Regions from separate parts of the Streptomyces sp. B1I3 genome, predicted to be linked through region 4. Evidence: riboswitches for the same ligand, from Rfam matches in the RefSeq annotation. Region 4 holds a riboswitch; each other region holds the start of a gene.
The links. A riboswitch is a leader RNA that binds a small molecule or an ion and turns the genes downstream of it on or off. The one in region 4 is predicted to bind cyclic di-AMP.
Positions count from the first base shown of each region.

Region 1: linked by a shared signal. The riboswitch ahead of QFZ58_RS05730 (LysM peptidoglycan-binding domain-containing M23 family metallopeptidase) and the one ahead of QFZ58_RS09435 (LysM peptidoglycan-binding domain-containing protein) in region 4 are both predicted to bind cyclic di-AMP.
Region 2: linked by a shared signal. The riboswitch ahead of QFZ58_RS31235 (C40 family peptidase) and the one ahead of QFZ58_RS09435 (LysM peptidoglycan-binding domain-containing protein) in region 4 are both predicted to bind cyclic di-AMP.
Region 3: linked by a shared signal. The riboswitch ahead of QFZ58_RS22295 (transglycosylase family protein) and the one ahead of QFZ58_RS09435 (LysM peptidoglycan-binding domain-containing protein) in region 4 are both predicted to bind cyclic di-AMP.

Region 1 is NZ_JAUSYD010000001.1:1,202,270-1,206,442, reverse strand. It holds gene QFZ58_RS05745 (helix-turn-helix domain-containing protein) at 1-548, shown strand, start outside; gene QFZ58_RS05740 (DUF6126 family protein) at 608-781, shown strand; gene QFZ58_RS05735 (tyrosine-protein phosphatase) at 807-1,622, opposite strand; cyclic di-AMP (ydaO/yuaA leader) riboswitch at 2,053-2,205, shown strand; gene QFZ58_RS05730 (LysM peptidoglycan-binding domain-containing M23 family metallopeptidase) at 2,210-3,151, shown strand; gene QFZ58_RS05725 (SGNH/GDSL hydrolase family protein) at 3,342-4,169, shown strand.
Region 2 is NZ_JAUSYD010000001.1:6,860,049-6,864,221, forward strand. It holds gene QFZ58_RS31220 (ATP-binding protein) at 1-22, shown strand, start outside; gene QFZ58_RS31225 (LysR family transcriptional regulator) at 68-982, opposite strand; gene QFZ58_RS31230 (LysE family translocator) at 1,055-1,696, shown strand; gene QFZ58_RS31235 (C40 family peptidase) at 1,802-2,272, opposite strand; cyclic di-AMP (ydaO/yuaA leader) riboswitch at 2,276-2,453, opposite strand; gene QFZ58_RS31240 (hypothetical protein) at 2,819-3,127, opposite strand; partial or broken gene QFZ58_RS31245 (ATP-dependent Clp protease proteolytic subunit) at 3,134-3,439, opposite strand.
Region 3 is NZ_JAUSYD010000001.1:4,849,615-4,853,787, reverse strand. It holds gene eno (phosphopyruvate hydratase) at 1-353, opposite strand, end outside; gene QFZ58_RS22295 (transglycosylase family protein) at 753-1,451, opposite strand; cyclic di-AMP (ydaO/yuaA leader) riboswitch at 1,452-1,620, opposite strand; gene QFZ58_RS22290 (transglycosylase family protein) at 1,911-2,951, opposite strand; gene QFZ58_RS22285 (cytochrome P450) at 3,057-4,173, opposite strand, start outside.
Region 4 is NZ_JAUSYD010000001.1:2,074,020-2,078,192, reverse strand. It holds gene QFZ58_RS09445 (SMI1/KNR4 family protein) at 1-648, shown strand, start outside; gene QFZ58_RS09440 (hypothetical protein) at 766-1,002, opposite strand; cyclic di-AMP (ydaO/yuaA leader) riboswitch at 1,359-1,545, shown strand; gene QFZ58_RS09435 (LysM peptidoglycan-binding domain-containing protein) at 1,550-2,443, shown strand; gene QFZ58_RS09430 (hypothetical protein) at 2,647-3,285, shown strand; gene QFZ58_RS09425 (SIS domain-containing protein) at 3,352-4,173, opposite strand, start outside.

The sequences.
Region 1 (4,173 bases), 870 kb from region 4:
GCCGCAACCGGGGTCTCACCCTGGAGGGCGCCGCCCGGCGTGCCGGGCTCTCCCCGGCCCACCTCTCCCGCCTGGAGACCGGCAACCGGCAGCCTTCGCTGCCCATGCTGCTCGGCCTCGCCAGAATCTACGGTACGACGGTCTCCGAGCTCCTCGGCGAGATGCCGCCCGAACGTGACGCGATCGTCCGGGGCGGTCCACTCGGGGGCGCGGGCGCCGAGGCCGACGGCTGGCTGTACCGGCAGGCGGGCGGTTCGGGTCGCGCCATGCAGGCACTGCGGGTCCGCGTCCCGTACGGCGCCCAGGGCGACCTCGTCCGCGTCCACCCGGGCGAGGAGTGGCTGTACGTCCTCGACGGCAGGCTGAGGGTCGTGCTCGGGGAGACCGTGCACGACCTCGACCCCGGCGACAGCGCGCACTTCGACTCGCTCACTCCGCACCGGATCGCCGCGCTCGACCGTGCGGGCGTCCAGTTGCTCTTCGTCCACACGCTGCTGCAGAGCCCCGCCGCGGAGCTGTGCCTGGGCAGCGGAACCCATCGCTTCTGACCCCTGCCGGGCACCGCCCACTCGCTCTCCCGGCCAGGCGGCCGAGAGGAAGGACTGTCATGTCTGATTCAGAGGACTACGACCCGCTCACCCCACGCCGGCCGAAGGGCCAGGACACCCAGGAGCGCAAGATGCCCCGGGGTGTCATCATCCGGCTCTTCGCCTACCTGGTGGCCGGGCACGTCGTCGCGGCCTTCCTCTTCCTGCTGTTCACCGTGGCGGGAAAGGGCTGACGGCGGGCGGGGTCGGACGTGGACGCTACGCGTCCTCGACGAGACGCTCGCGCAGCTTCTCCCGCGTCTCCGGGGAGAGCTTCAGGCCGTCCAGGAGGTAGCGGTCCGTGCTGCCCCAGGTCTCCTCGATGGTGGCGAAGGCGGCGGCGAGGTATTCAGGGCGCGCGCCGAAGAGCGGGTTCAGGAGCTCCATCACCTCGTCCGACATCCCCGCCGACGACGTGTCGCTCCGCCTGATCCTGTAGCGGCGGTGCGCGTCGTTGGACTTGAGGTAGTCGGCCTCGATGGCTTCCTTCTCGACGCCGACGGCCAGCAGCGAGACCGCGATCGAGAGTCCGGCCCGGTCCTTGCCCGCGGCGCAGTGCATGAGCGCCGGGACGCTGTCCTCGGCCAGCGCGTGCAGCACGCGGCTGTGCTCCGCCGTGCGGTCCGTGATGATGGCCCGGTAGGAGGCGATCATCCGTTCCGTCCCCTTGCCGTCGGCGAGGATCGAGCGAAGCTGCTCGATGTTGCCGTCCCTCACCAGGCGCCAGAACTCGGCTCCGTCGGCCGGGTCGGAGAGCGGAATGCTGACATTCCGGATGCCTGGCAGCTCCACGTCATGGCCGTCCAGCTTGTGGTCGGCGGCGTTGCGGAAGTCGAAGACGGTGTGCAGCCCGAGACCGGCGAGGAAGGCGGCGTCCGACTCGGTGGCGTGTGCCAGGTGGCCGCTGCGGTAGAGGCGCCCCTGGCGCACCCTGCGGCCGTCGACGGTCGGGAGCCCTCCCACGTCGCGGAAGTTACGGACACCGGTGAGCTCGATGTCGATGGTCGTCGACGGAACCTCTGGCAGCTGCGTCACAAGGACTCCTGGAGTGTCTGGCGCCGGCGCCGCTCGCCGGCGAAGGGCACGCTCGCGACGATACGACATGGGTGCACCGAGCACTTGTCGTGCCCGCGGCCGACCGGCGTCGTCGCACCCCGGCCTGTCCGGAGTGCGGGTCGAGGTGTCCGTATTGGTGCATTTAGCCGAACATGCCGGTCTTATGGGGGAGATGGGTGGCCACAGGTGAGCGGGATCATATCCGTGACGGTGTGTGGCGGAAGCGCCGATGGGTATTCCCGGCGTCGCGCGGAAAGCCAAGATCCGTAATCCACGCAGTGTGACCGGAATTCGGGACCGGAAATGAAGCGCCCATTCCGGTCCGCGCCCGGTGGCTTGTTCCCCGCGTCCCGACTCGCTTACGGTCACCGTCAATCCGGACGGAACGCCTAATCCTGCCGCCGCCCGGAATCCGCACCCACCCACGTGTGGCAGGAGCGGGGGAACCAGGTAAGCCGCCGACCGGAAGATCCGGACGGCTCGGGGTCAAGTCGCGTCCGCCGCGGCCGGGCATCTCCAGTCCGAACCCGACAGCTCACCTCGCAGGCGCCGGAGAGGAACGCACCATGCCCGCAAAGGGTAAGCACCGCCGTACGAAGACCGGACCGATCTCCCGTGGCGTTCTCGCCGCGGGGACCGGCGGCGCCGTCCTCGCCCTTCCGCTGATCGGCGCCACCGGCGCCCACGCGGCGGAGCAGGCCGCCCCGGCCGCCAAGCCGGCCGCCGCCGCGACGCAGGCCGCACCGGCCGCGTCGGTGGCGAAGAAGCAGAGCGCCCCCACGACCTACTCCGTGGTCTCCGGCGACTACCTGTCGAAGATCGCCGCAGACCAGAAGGTCAAGGGCGGCTGGCAGAAGCTGTACAAGGACAACCGCGAGGTCGTCGGTGACAACCCGAGCCTGATCTTCCCGGGTATGAAGCTGACCCTCGGCGCCAAGGCGTCCGCCCCCGCCACGAAGGCCGCGCCCTCGAAGGCCACCCCCTCGAAGGCCGAGGCCGCCGCCCCGAAGGCCGCCGCCCCCAAGGCCGCAGCTCCGGCCGAGAAGACCACCGAGGTGACCGACACCGCCGCGTCCGCCGGTACGTCCGAGAGCAACAGCTCCGGCTACACCACCCCGGTGGCCGACGCCAACGTCACCACCCAGTACCGCGCCGCCGGTTCCAGCTGGTCCAGCGGCTACCACACCGGCTCCGACTTCCAGGCGGCCTCCGGTACGAGCGTCCGGTCCATCGGCCCGGGCACCGTCGTCTCCGCCGGATGGAGCGGCGCGTACGGCAACGAGATCGTCATCCAGCACAGCGACGGCATGTACTCCCAGTACGCCCACCTGTCCTCGCTCGAGGTCTCGGCCGGCCAGACCGTCACCGGCGGCCAGGAGATCGGCCTGTCCGGCTCCACCGGCAACTCCACTGGCCCGCACCTCCACTTCGAGGTCCGCACCGGCCCGAGCTACGGCTCGGACGTCGACCCGATCGCCTACCTGCGCTCGCACGGCGTCTCCGTCTGACGCAGCCGCGGGACAGGGCGGTCCGGTTCGGCTTCAGCAGAGTGCCCGGGAGAGGGGCGGTGCGCGGCGGTGCACCGCCCCTCTCCTTATTCCGGCTTTACCAAAACCTGACCGGGTGGTTTATCTCACCACCCGTCAACCCCGTATTACGGTCGCGTAGGTCACATTCGAAGGTGCAGGATGTGCCCTTGTGGCAGACGATTCGAGAAACAAACTACGAGGCATCATCGGGTCGTACGCAGCGATTGGTGACAGCTTCACCGAGGGCGTCGGAGACCCCGGCCCCGACGGGAGACTGGTCGGCTGGGCGGACCGGCTCGCGGTCCTCCTCGCGGACCAGCTCCCAATTCCTGATGCAGCGGCCGAGCCGGTGGACGACCCGCACGGGCACTTCCGGTACGCCAATCTCGCCGTACGCGGACGCCTCCTCGACCAGATAGTCGAGGAACAGGTGCCCCGCGCCAAGGAGCTGGCCCCCGACCTGGTCAGCTTCTGCGCGGGTGGCAACGACATCCTCCGGCCGGGCTCCGACCCCGACGACGTGGCCGAACGCTTCGAGCGCGCGGTCGCGGACCTGACGCAGGTGGTCGGCACGGTCATGGTCACCACCGGTTTCGACACACGCGGTATCCCGGTGCTCCGCCACCTGCGCGGCAAGATCGCCACGTACACCGCCCACGTCCGGTCCATCGCCGACCGCTACGACTGCCCGGTCCTCGACCTGTGGTCGCTGCGGTCCGTCCAGGACAGGCGCGCCTGGGACGACGACCGGTTGCACCTCTCGGCCGAGGGGCACACCCGGGTCGCGCTGCGTGCCGCCCAGGTCCTGGGTATCGAAGTGCCGGCCGATCCGGACCAGGTGTGGCCGCCACAGGCGCAGCGCGGGACGTTCGAGGTGCGTCGTGACGACATCCACTGGGCGCGTGAGTACCTCGTCCCGTGGATCGGACGGCGCCTTCGCGGCGAGTCGTCCGGGGACCACGTCGAGGCCAAGCGCCCCGACCTGCTGCCGCTCTGAGTGT
Region 2 (4,173 bases), 4.8 Mb from region 4:
GGCCGTGCCCGCGCAGCCCTGACGTCACCCGGCGAGACACGGCCGTACACACCGGGCCGGCCGGGTCTCACTGCGCGGCGGCCCGGCCGAAGCCGCTGCGCAGCAGGGCCCGCAGCGTGGCCGCCGCGGCGGTGTTGCGATCTCCCCGGTGGGCGACGGAGATCGTCCTCCGGAACTCCGGGGGCTCCAGTCGCCGTACCGCGACCGGCGCCGGGGACATCGCCGCGACCATCTCCGGCACCACCGCCACGCCGAGACCCGCGCTGACCAGCGCGCACACCAGTGCGTAACCGGGGGACTCGCACACCACGGCCGGGGCGGCCCCCGCCTCGGCAAGCGCCCGCTCCACCCCGCGCCGCGGAGGATGGAGGGGCGCGCTGCTGATCAGGGGGCGGCCCGCGAGTTCGGACACGGGCAGCGGCCCGCTGCCCTCGGACAGCATCTGGCCTGCTGCCGTGATGAGCACGAGTTCCTCCACGAGGAGCGGCTCGACGGACACCCCGGCGGGCAGCGGATCGGCGACCGCGGGTTCGTACGCGTGCGTCAGCGCCAGATCGACATCGCCCGCCGCCACGGCTGCGACCCCACCGGGTGGCTCGTAGTCCGTGACGGTCAGCTCCACGTCCGGGTGGGCGCGGCGGAAGGCACTGAGCACCGGCGGCAGCAGGTGGATCCCGGCCGTGGTGAAGGTGCCGACCCGCAGCCGCCCTCCCGACAGGCCCGCCAGCCGGGACAGCTCGCGCCGTGCCTGGTCCATCTCGTCCAGGACCCGTCGGGCCCGCCCGGCCAGCAGCTCACCGGCGGCCGTCAGACGCGCCCCGCGATGGTGGCGCACCAGCAGCGCGGCGCCGGCCTCCCGCTCCAGTTTCGCCAGCTGCTGGGAGAGCGCGGGAGCGGTGTAGCCCAGCCGCCCGGCCGCCCGTGTGATCGAGCCCGCTTCGGCCACCGCCACCAGCGCCGCCAGCCGCGTCGGATCGAACATTAAGCGTTCCTTTTGGCAGACCCAGAAGATTGCAAGTACACGCTAAAGGGGTGCCCGGGTCAGGGTGTACCCATGGACGCACAACTGCTCGCTTTCGTGGCGGTGGCCGCGGGAATGGTCGCACTGCCCGGCGCCGACTTCACCGTGGTCGTTCGCAACGCGCTGGCGTCACGGCGCTCCGGGGTGGCCGCCGCGGCAGGAGTCGCGGGAGGACTCCTGGTGCACACCGCGCTCGCCGTGGCGGGACTCGCCGCCGTGCTCGTGACGATGCCCGCCCTCTTCCGCACGGTCCAGCTGCTGGGCGGCGCCTACGTGCTCTACCTGGGACTCACCGCCCTCCACGCGGTACGACGGCGGGGCGCCGCCGGGACCACGGGCCACGAGGACACCGGAGCCGGTGCGCCCACCGGGGTGGCAAGGCCGCTCCGCCAGGGCTTCCTGACCAACGTCCTGAACCCCAAGGCGCCCGTGCTCTTCCTCAGCCTGCTGCCCCAGTTCGTCCCCGACGGGCAGCCGCCCCTGCCCAGAACCCTGCTGCTCGCCGCCGTGGTCGTGCTGCTGGCGCTCGTCTGGTTCCCGGCCGTGGCCCTGCTGGTGGACCGCCTCGGCCGGTGGCTGCGCCGGCCGCGTACCGCCCGTGCGATCGAGGGCGGCAGTGGTGCGGCGCTCACCGCGCTGGGACTCGCACTGGTCACCGCGCCCCTGCTGCACTGACTCGGGCGCGGTGCGGTCCGGTGCGGCCGGGCGGCCCGTAGACGTCGGCGCGCGTCAGCGGCCGTACCGCCGGCGTGCCTCGGCGGACCCTCCCACGGGCGCGCGTCAGCGGACCCTCCCGTACCAGACGGTGTTCGACCAGATCTTCTCCAGCCTGACCACGGCCCCGGTCTTCGGCGAGTGCCAGATCTTGCCTCCGCCGGCGTAGATGCCGACGTGGTAGACGCTGCGCCCGGAATGGAAGAAGACCAGGTCGCCACGTTGCCGCTTCGACCTGGAGACATGGCGTGTGGAGTTGTACTGCTGCTGCGCCGTACGGGGGAGTTTCTTCCCCACCTTGCGGAAGGAGTAGAGCGTGAGGCCCGAGCAGTCGAACCGGTGGGGCCCTGCGGCGCCCCACCGGTAGGGCGCGCCCTTCTTCGACGCGGCGATCCTCAGCGCCTTCGTCGAGTTGGTCGCGGCCTCGGCATCGTCGACGATGCCGGGCGCCAGCATGGTGGTGCCGACGGCGAGCGTGAGAACCGAGGCCGTACCGACCCGGGCGAACAGAGACGGGACATGAACCTGCGCAGTCATGCGCAACCCTTCGTCAGCCGCCTGTGAAGGATGACCTGTCGGGTTCGGGCTGGCGAAGTTGCCCGGCCGCACATGGCGGCTTCACCCCGAGAGCCGTCCGGAACGGATGTCCGGGCGGCCCGTTGTGCTCGGGTCCTCCACTCCTGCCGATCCACTTCTGTCGACCAGGCATCCGGACGGCGGCAGGACTCGGCGTCCGCCCGGACCGCCCCGCCGCGGTGGCGGGGGCTTGTCGTCCCACGGATCTTTACTCACCCGGTGCCGGATTTCCGAGCTGAAAGGGCGTTATGTGAGAGTCGTCACGACTGAACTGTTCGGGTGGACGGGCCGATGACCGAGCCCCGGCACCGTTGCCGGACCAGCCGCGTACCAGCAGCGGAACGGCTTGTTCCGCTTGGTGTCCGCGCGCGTTGCGCAAGTTGAACTGTCCCTCGTGAGGGGGTTCGTCTGAGCCGAACGAGGGAGAAAGATTGCTCGCCTCGCCGGGCGTGTCGGGGCAATGGGGCCGAAAGGGCTAAAGAGCCCGGCAGTCGGGGGAGGGGGCGCTCAACTCGTGGCAGCCGGAGGCATGGTGACCCGCCCGGCGCGCCGCTCTCCGTCCAGCAGGCGCAGCGCGCGGGCCAGTGTCTCCGCGTGGATCTGCGTCTCGCCCCGCTCATGCATCAGAGCCAGCGCGTCGCGCAGGGCGACGGCCCCGGAGGCCAGCGCCTGTGCCGCCCGGAGCGCACTGTACGTATCGCTGCCGCGGGCCGGATTGATCCGGCCGATCTGGTCGAGTGCTTCGAGGTAACGGTCGATGAATTCGCCCTCGGCGCGGGTCAGTGCGGGAAGTGGCGGGAACTGAGGGGTGAGCATCGCGGGTCACCTCGTGGGGTGCGGCGGCTGGGACGGACGGCGGTTCTCCATGACGTGGTCCACCAGGCCGAACGCCCTGGTGGCCGGGGCGTCGAGGATGGTGTCACGCTCGATGGCGGCACTGACTGTCCCGCGCGGAACGTCCCGTGCGACGGGTCGGCATCACGGTGAGCATCTCGCGCCCACGCACCAACTCGCGCGCCTCGATCCCGAGGCCGGAGGGCTGTCCCTGCACCGGCTCGTCAGAGCGGGTCACTGCATGACTACCCGGGCGCCGGGCAGGGCATGTCGACGTCCGGGTGTGCCGGGCGCCGGCACCCGACTGTCCGAGGCGGAAGGAGGCCGCGGCCGATCGAGCAGCTGATCCGTTCCGTGTCCTCGATCGACCCCGTGCCCTCCGATCCTGGCGAACGCCGCCGCTTCGGGACCGCCGCGGAGCGCCCGCGAGCGCGGTCGCCGTGGCCCGGCCGTGCTCGCGGTGCTCCGCGGCGCGGCCACGGACCGGAACAAGCTCGCGTCCCGTCAGCGGTACGGGCACCAGGAGGCCGTGTACGGCGCGGTGGGCCGCCGGGTGCCCTGACCGGCGTACGCACCGCCGCCGTATACGACGCCGTCCTCGGGTCGAGGTGCGGGCCGCCTCCGCGCCGGCTCGCCTCGCGGGTGAGGGCCCGGACCTCATCCGATGACCGGTCGGGCGGAGCACCGGCGACGGCGCGGACACGCGTGCGGGCCGGACAGGCCCGTGGCCGCCCACCGGCCGGCCGGGTGTCACGGACGACGGCGTCGGCGCCGTGCGTCGCCGTCCGGACCGTGACCGCGCGGACCCGGCTCCGGGGTGCGGAAGGCGTTGTGCGGCGGACCGGGCCCCAGGCCCACCGGAGAGCGGCCTGCGCGGTCCGAAGTCCATGGAAGAGCAAAAGATCAGTTAACGCGCCGGAAAAACTTGCGCCCTAACGTGCAATACCTGGCCGCGGAATCCCCTTCATCGTTCAACAGAGTGTTGAAAGGCGGATAGGGTCCCGCTGCGCCCGGGGCCGGTACCGGGC
Region 3 (4,173 bases), 2.8 Mb from region 4:
ACGGCGAGCGAGACGCCGAGGATGGCGTTGGCGCCGAGCGAGCCCTTGTTCTCGGTGGCGTCCAGGTCGAACATCGCCTGGTCGATGAGGCGCTGCTCGGTGGCGTCGTAACCGACGAGCTCCGGGCCGATCTGCTCGATCACGGCGAGGACGGCCTTCTCGACGCCCTTGCCGTGGTAACGGTTGGGGTCGCCGTCGCGAAGCTCGATGGCCTCGAACGCGCCGGTGGAGGCGCCGGACGGAACGGCAGCACGGCCCGTGCTGCCGTCGTCGAGGCCAACCTCGACCTCGACCGTGGGGTTGCCCCGGGAGTCGAGGATTTCCCTGGCTACGACGACGTCGATGGACGGCACGAGGCATCTCCTTCTGGGATATGACACTGGTTGTGCAGGGTCACTGTGGCCTTGCGATACGAGCCTAACCGGCCCGGCCCGCTCCGTCGGCCGACCGCCCGTCCCCTGGGACGAAAAAGGACCCAACAGCCTGCATTCCGGGCAAAGCTCCAGAAATCTACTGGTCAGTAACTACAAAGGTTGAACACTCACCTGCAACTCGGCCTCTCGGCCGACACCCCCTGCGCCCCCTCACGCACCCTCGCGCACACCGCCTCCGTACCCCGTCGGCTGATCCCCTGAGGCTCCGTGAACACACCCCCGGCCCGGCGCACACGGGGGGTGTGGGCGCGCCGGGCCGGGTAGCGTTTCGGGTGCCGCCGGACACCCTTCGTCCTGGGAGGGAGGAAGACCCCGGGACTACTTCAGGTGGAGCTGCTGACCCGGGAAGATCAGGTCGGCGTTCTCGACGATGTCGTCGTTGAGCGTGAACAGCTTGTGCCAGCCGCCCTTGACGTCCTTCGCCTTGGCGATCTTGCTGAGGGTGTCGCCCGCCTTCACCTTGTATTCGCCGTCACCCTTCTTGACCTTGTCGCCGGTCGGGGTGGTGACGGTCTTCTCCGCCTTGGGAGCCGTGCGCGTCTCGCTGCGCGTGGTGGGCTGCTCGGCCTTGCGCTCCGGCGCGGCCTGCGGGGCCGTGTCGCCGTTCTTGGCGGAGCCGGTGTCGACGCCCGGGTCCACACCGTCGTTCGTCAGGCCACCGGCACCGGCGCAGGCCCAGGCACCCGGGCCCTGCAGGGCGAGAAGCTTCTCGGCGGTGGCTATCTGCTGGCCCTTGGTGGCCAGGTCGGCACGGGCGGCGTACTGCGTACCGCCGGCGGCGGCCCAGCTGGACGCCGAGAACTGCAGTCCGCCGTAGTAACCGTTGCCGGTGTTGATGGACCAGTTGCCACCGGACTCGCACTGCGCGACGGCGTCCCACGTGGAGACGGACGCGGCGGAGGCGCCCGTCGCACCCATCAGCGGGACGGCGACGGCGGCACCGGCCACACCGGCCAGGGTGGCGACACGGACGGCCTTGGACGGGCGGCGGTGCTTGCCCTTGCTGGAAAGCAGCATGGTTCTCCTCACCGACGCCTACGAGGTGAGCTGTCGGGTTCGGGCTGTGAGTCGCCCGGTCGCCCGCTGTCGCAGGCGACTTCACCCCTAGCCGGTCCTCGCCGTCTCTCGACGGCCGGGCACGGCACTTACCTGGGTCCCCCGCTCCTGCCTACGGCGCTTTACGCGTCGGTCCCCTTCGTCCGACGGCAGGATTCGGCGTGACGGTCGAAGGTGCCCGCGGTGCGAGCGGTTACGACCGTAAACACAGGCAACCCCGACATTCAAAGATGGACATAACGGCTAATCAGCCCTTACCGCCCTGGGGAGGTCGGCCGTTTCCGCAGGTCGGAGCGGATGCGGGCGGACCGGACGGGCGCAGCCCGCCAGTTGAAGCAAAGAGACCCATGTCTCACTTACGCATAAGTGGACATAGGCCTCTGAACTACCCTCGCTTTCGGGGTGTTTTCACACTTTTGATCAGCTGCCGGCAGGCGCTTCCACGCCGGTCTCCGCACCGGTCTCCGCACCGTTCTCCGCGCCCGTCGAGGCGGAGGCCGCCCCTCCCTGGAGACCCAGGTCGAGGCTCTGGCCCGGAAGGATCAGGTCGGGGTCGGAGCCCAGCTCGGTCTTGTTGGCCTCGTAGAGCGCGGGCCAGCCGCCGGGCAGCTCCTGGGTGTCGGCGATCGCCCACAGGTTGTCGCCCTCGCGGACGGTGTACGTGCCGTCCGTGCCCGCCTCCGCGCCCTTGCGCGCCTCGGCGCCACCGCGCGAGGCGTGCCGGCCGGACTCGCGGGCGCTCTCCGCGTCCGCCTCCGCACTCGCCTCGGGGGCCGGGATGCCGCGGTGCTTGCCACCCGTCGCGTCCTCGCCCCGCGCCGCTCCGGAGGCCTCGGGCGAGGGGGTGGTGGAGGGTGACGAGGACTCCGGAGTGCCGGTTCCGGTGGGTGTGCCGGCGTCGGCGGCCTTGTCGCCCTTCCCGCCCTTGTCACTCGTGCCGCTCTTACCGCCCGCGGCGGCGCCGTCCTTCGCGTCCGCCTCGTCCGCCCCGGCCGACGCTTCGGGCGAGGACGTGTCCGAGGGGCTCGCAGAGTCCGACGGCTCGGCGCTCGGGTCGCCGCCCGGGTCGACGCCCGGCAGCGAATCGTCCATCGCCAGGCCGGAGATCACCGCACAGCTGGCCCAGGCCTGCGGCCCCTTGGCGTCCAGGACCTTCTCGGCGACCGCGATCTGCTGCGAGCGGCTGGCGAGGTCGGCCCGCGCGGCGTACGCCGAACCGCCGTAGGCCGACCAGGTGTCCTGCGAGAACTGCAGGCCGCCGTAGTAGCCGTTGCCGAGGTCGGCGCTCCACATGCCACCGCTCTCGCACTCGGCGACCCGGTCCCAGGTCGACGCCTCGGCGGCGTTCGCGCCGGCCGCGCCGAGCAGCGGGATGGCGATGGCCGATCCCGTCACGCCTGCGGCGACGACGATGGCGGGTGCCTGACGAGGGCGACGGTGTCTGCCGTTCGCGGAGCCCATGGGATTGCCTTCCGTGTGACTGACATGTGACGGGTGAGTCGAACGGTGAACCTAGCCGCACTCGAACGTGTGTCACAAGTCGATGCAGCGGAGATCACGTGAAGGTCACGGAGTTGACGGCGTGTCACTTGCGGCGCCCCTTTGTCCGGGATCGAACTCAACGGGGAGAGTGCGCAGTCCCCGCATGATGAGCCCGCCACGCCACCTCACCTCGTCGGCTTCCGCAGCCAGTCGCAGGTCAGGAAGGCGCCTCAGCAGCGTGGCCAGCGCCGTCCGTCCCTCCAGACGGGCCAGCGGCGCCCCCAGGCAGTAGTGGATGCCGTGGCCGTATCCGAGGTGCTGATTGTCACTCCGTGCGAGGTCCAGGGTGTCCGCATCCTGGAAACGCTCCGGGTCCCGGTCCGCGGCGGCCAGCACCACGAGGACAGGGTCCCCCACCGCGATGTCCTGGCCTCCCAGCGTCACGGGCTCGGTGGCATAGCGCCAGGTGGCGAGCTCCACCGGACCGTCGTATCGCAGCAGTTCCTCGATGCCCGTGGCCAGCAGGCCGTCCTCCCCCTCGGCGAGCGAGCGCTGCAACCGTCCGCGCTGTTCCGGGTTGCGCAGCAGGGCGTACGTGCCGTTCCCGATCAGGTTGACGGTCGTCTCGAAACCGGCGAAGAGAAGGATGAAGGCCATGGCCGCGGCCTCGTTCTCGGTGAGGTGCTCACCGTGGTCGCTCGCCCGGATCAGCCCCGAGATCAGGTCGTCGCCGGGATTCTCCCTTTTACGGTGGATGAGTTCGGCGAGGTACCCGCGCATCTTCTTGACCGACCTGGCCACCCCGCCGCGTGGGCCGCCGCCGTGGCGGATCATCATGCCCGCCCAGTCCCGGAAGTCGTCCTGGTCCTCCGGGGGGACTCCCAGCAGGTCGCAGATCGCGTAGATGGGGAGCGGGAAGGCGAAGTCGTGGATGAGGTCCGCCTTGCCCTCCTCGATGAAGGAGTCGATGAGCCTGTCCGTCAGCTCCTGCACGCGGGGCGCGAACTCGGCGACCCGGCGCGGCGTGAACGCCTTGGAGACGAGCCGGCGCAGCCGCGTGTGGTCCGGCGGGTCGATGTTGAGCAGATGTGTCATCAGCTCCGCCTTGCGCTCCCCCGGGATGCCCGTCTTCCCCTTGGCCTGCGCCGACCCGGCGTGGTGTGCCGGGTTCTTGGAGAGCCGGGCGTCGGCGAGGGCCTGC
Region 4 (4,173 bases):
GGCGGGGAGCGGAGGCGGCCGGCCTTACCCGCGCCCATCGAGGCGCTGGAGCCCCTGCTGCCGACGACGTACGGAATCGACGAACAAGTCGACTGGGCGGTCGCCGAAGCCCGCTGGGGTGCCCGCTTCCCGGCGGACTACAAAGCCTTCATGCGCGCCTACGGGGAGGGCTCCGTGGACGGTGCGATCGTCGTCCACCGGCCGTTGCCCATGGACGCCCCGGAGGGTGAACGGACGCCCGACGCCATGGCCGAGGGAACCGGCACCGTACGGGAGGTCTGGAAGGCGGAGGCCGACGAGGTGTGGGCCGATCCCGCCGGCCCCGACCTGGTGCTCGATCCCGGTGCCCTGCTCGCCTGGGGGGCGACCGCCGAGGCCGCGATCCTGTGCTGGCTGACGATGGACGAGGACCCCGACCGCTGGCCCGTGGTGGTCTGCGGACGTCACACCGTGCCCACGTTCGCGCTGTACCGGTTCGGGATGGCCGAGTTCCTGCGCAGGCTGCTGACCGGCGGGTTCGACATGCCGCCTGTCACCGTGGACGGCGTGCCGTGGCCGCGCCCCCACGCATTCGTCAGCCGGGCCGTGCAACGGGCCCGCCGCCGAGCGGGCCTCGACCCCTGGACCGGCGAGCCGGTGGCCCGGTGAGGGGCGGGCCGGGGCTCTGAGACCCCTGCGCCGGGGAAGGCCCTGAGACTCCTGTGACGGGGCGCGCCGCAGGCCGGCGGGGGCGGACCGGTGGCCCGCAGGGCTGGACCCCCGGGCTCAGTGACGCCTCCAGGTGAGCTTGCCACCCCCCACCCACCGCACGACGGCCGGGTCGTCGAGGTCATGGACCGTGATGCCGGCTGCGGCAGCGGCGAGCAGCACATCCGTCATCGAGGTCGCCCCGCCGACCACTTCTCCGTCGATCTCCACGATGCGGAAGGGCGGACGTCCCGGCTGCACGGGCAGGACGGTGATCCGCGGCTGCGAGAGGTCAGGGTTCACGCTTTCGGTCATGAGTGGACGGATCCCACACCGTGGCCCCTGATATGCCCGAGAGCGTCATGGGTGAGTCGTATGCCCGTTTTGAGCTTTTTTCTGGAATTAATACCTTAATATCCGCTAAAGCCTCCCGGGCGACCACCGCCCTCCCGTGCAGTGCAAATCGCCCTTATCGGACGCCGTGACCAGGGTCACCTTGCTTGCCCGGGACGCTGCGCCGCACCTTCCGGTTCCCTTGCGCGCCGGGAAAGTTGAGACGGGCGTGTGGGGCCGGTTACACGAATTTCAATGAATTGATCTTGCCGATGAATTGTGATCACGAATTCAGGGCTTGTTCCTTTCGGCATTTCTCGCCTACGGTCACCCTCACTCCGGATGGAACGCCGAATCCTGCCGCCGTCCGGGAACCCGACCACATCTCGTACGGCAGGAGCGGGGGACCCAGGTAAGCGCCGATCCGGCTATCCGGAACGGCTCGGGGTGAAGTCGCATTCGCATGCGACCGGGCATCTCCAGCCCGAACCCGACAGCTCACTTCGCAGGCGACGGAGAGGAATTCAGCATGCCCGCACAGGCCAAGCACCGTCGTTCCAGGACCAGTTCGCTCACCCGCGGCATCATCGCCGTGAGCACGGGCGGAGCCGCCCTCGCCCTCCCCGTGATCGGCGCGACCGGAGCGTTCGCCGCACCGGCACATCCGGTGGCGGTCGAAAAGGCGACCACGTCGACTGCCGTGTCCGGCAAGGAAATTGCCGCGCAGAAGTCCGCGCCCGTCACCTATTCCGTGATCTTGGGTGATTCCCTTGCCAAGATCGCACGCGATCATTCCGTCAGCGGTGGCTGGCAGGAGCTCTACAACGGCAACCGAAAGGCTGTCGGCGGTAACCCGGACCTGATTCACCCCGGCCTGAAGCTGACCATCGGGGCCAAGGCCGACAACAATGCGGCGGCCTCCGCCGGCAAGGCCGAGAAGAAGGCCGGAAGCGCCGCTGCGGCCGATTCCGAGACCTCCGCTTCCTCGGACCGCGCCGAGCAGAGCGCCGACCGTGCCGACCGCTCCGAGCGGACCACGGAGCTCGCCGCCCAGGGTGCGCCCGCCGCCACCGAGGCCGTCGCCGCCGAGCCGGTGGCGTACACCGACGACCTCGACGGCTGGATCAAGGAGTCGCTCGCCGTCATGGCCGAGCACGGCATCCCCGGCAGCTACGAGGGCATCCACCGCAACATCATGCGCGAGTCCTCCGGTAACCCCCTGGCCATCAACAACTGGGACATCAACGCGATCAACGGTGTCCCGTCCAAGGGTCTTCTGCAGGTCATCGACCCGACCTTCCAGGCCTACCACGTGCCCGGTACGTCGATGGACAGCTACGACCCGGTCGCCAACATCACGGCCGCGTGCAACTACGCCGCCGACCGGTACGGCTCGATCGACAACGTGTTCAGCGCCTACTGAGACATGACCGTGTGACAGCGGACGACGTCCGACGGGTGGTGCGGGTTCTGACGAACCGGCACCACCCGTCTTCGCGTGTGTACGCCGGCACGCGCGTCAGCCGTTCGCCGCAGGGCCCGCACGCCGGGGAAGGTGGACGGGCCGCGGTCCCGCCGGCCCCGGGTGACTGGTCACGTACAGGTTCGTCGTCCATACTGCCCGCCGTGGAGCAGCGCATGAATTCGAACACCAAGCCAGAGTTCGCCGCGGGTACGGACCCGGCGTACATCCCCGGCCTGACGGCCCCTGCCCCCGCACGGACGGAGGGGGAAACGGAGGAGAAGGCCGAGACTGCCGGTGACGCCGGCACGCACGTCGAGGCGGGAAGCCGGAGCGACCGGGTGGCTGTCGCGGACAAGGCGCGGGTGCCGAACGGCGCGGCTGACGCGGCTTCGGCCGACGCGGCCGACGCGGCCGACGCGGCCGACGCGGCCGACGCGGACGACGCGGACGACGCGGCGGTGCCTGGGGACGCGGGTGCCGGGAAGAGGGACGCCGGGAAGGGGGACGCCGGGAAGGGGGACGGGCCCGTCTTCGAGGTCAGCGACCGGCGCGGATCCATCCGGGTCGACCGCGAGGGTGTCCGGTTCCGGCTGGACGACCAGGAGGCGGAGTTCGACTGGTCGGAGATCGGCGCGGTCGAAGTCAAGACCGCCCGCTTCGGACGCCGGTTCACCGTCACGGTCCATCTGTCCAGCCGCCGGTGGTTCAACGCCGAGGTCGAGGCGGCGGCCCGGAGCAGCCTCAAGAAGTGGACGGCGGACCTCGACGCGGCGCTGGACGCCTACTTCGAGGAGGCCTGACACCTGGTCTCCGCAACGCGGCGCCGGGCGGACGGACCGCCCGGCGCACCTTCGCCGTGCGCCGGATCAGGCTTCGGCCGCTTCGTCGAGGACCACCGACCGGGTCAGGTGGCGGGGCAGGTCGGGATCGAGGCCGCGGGCCACCGCCCGGGCGATCGCGAGCCGCTGCACCCTGACCAGATCCGCCAGCGGGTCCAGGCCGCTCTCCACCCAGCGGGCACCGGTCGCCAGCACCTGCTCCGCCAGGCCCTGTGGGGCGGAACCGAACATCCAGGTGGCCGTCCCGGCAGTGGCGATGCTGATGGGGCCGTGGCGGTACTCCATCGCCGGATACGACTCGGTCCAGGACAGTGACGCCTCCTTCATCTTGAGCGCAGCCTCGTTGGCGAGTCCGACCGTCCAGCCGCGGCCCAGGAAGCTGAACTGCGTGCAGTCCGGCAGCCCTGCGGGCAGCGGCTCGGCCAGTGCCCTCTCCGCGTCCCGGACGACCTCGTCGCTGTGCAGCCCCAGGTGGGCCCGGAACAGGGTGAGCGCGGTCGTGGCGAAGCGGGTCTGCACGACCGACCGTTCGTCGGCGAAGTCGAGCACGACCACCTCGTCCGCGGCCGACATCACCGGCGTGTCCGGGTCGGCCGTCACCGCGAGGGTGGCCGTGGTTCCGCTCAGCCGGATCAGCAGGTCGAGTACCTCGGTCGTCGTCCCCGAGCGTGTCAGGGCGACGACCCGGTCGTACCGGCGGCCGAGGGGGAACTCGGAAGCGGCGAAGGCGTCGGACTCGCCCTGCCCGGAGTCCTCGCGGAGCGAGGCGTACGCCTGGGCCATGTAGTACGACGTGCCGCAGCCGACCACGGCGATGCGCTCACCCGTGGCGGGCAGGACCGCCGCGCG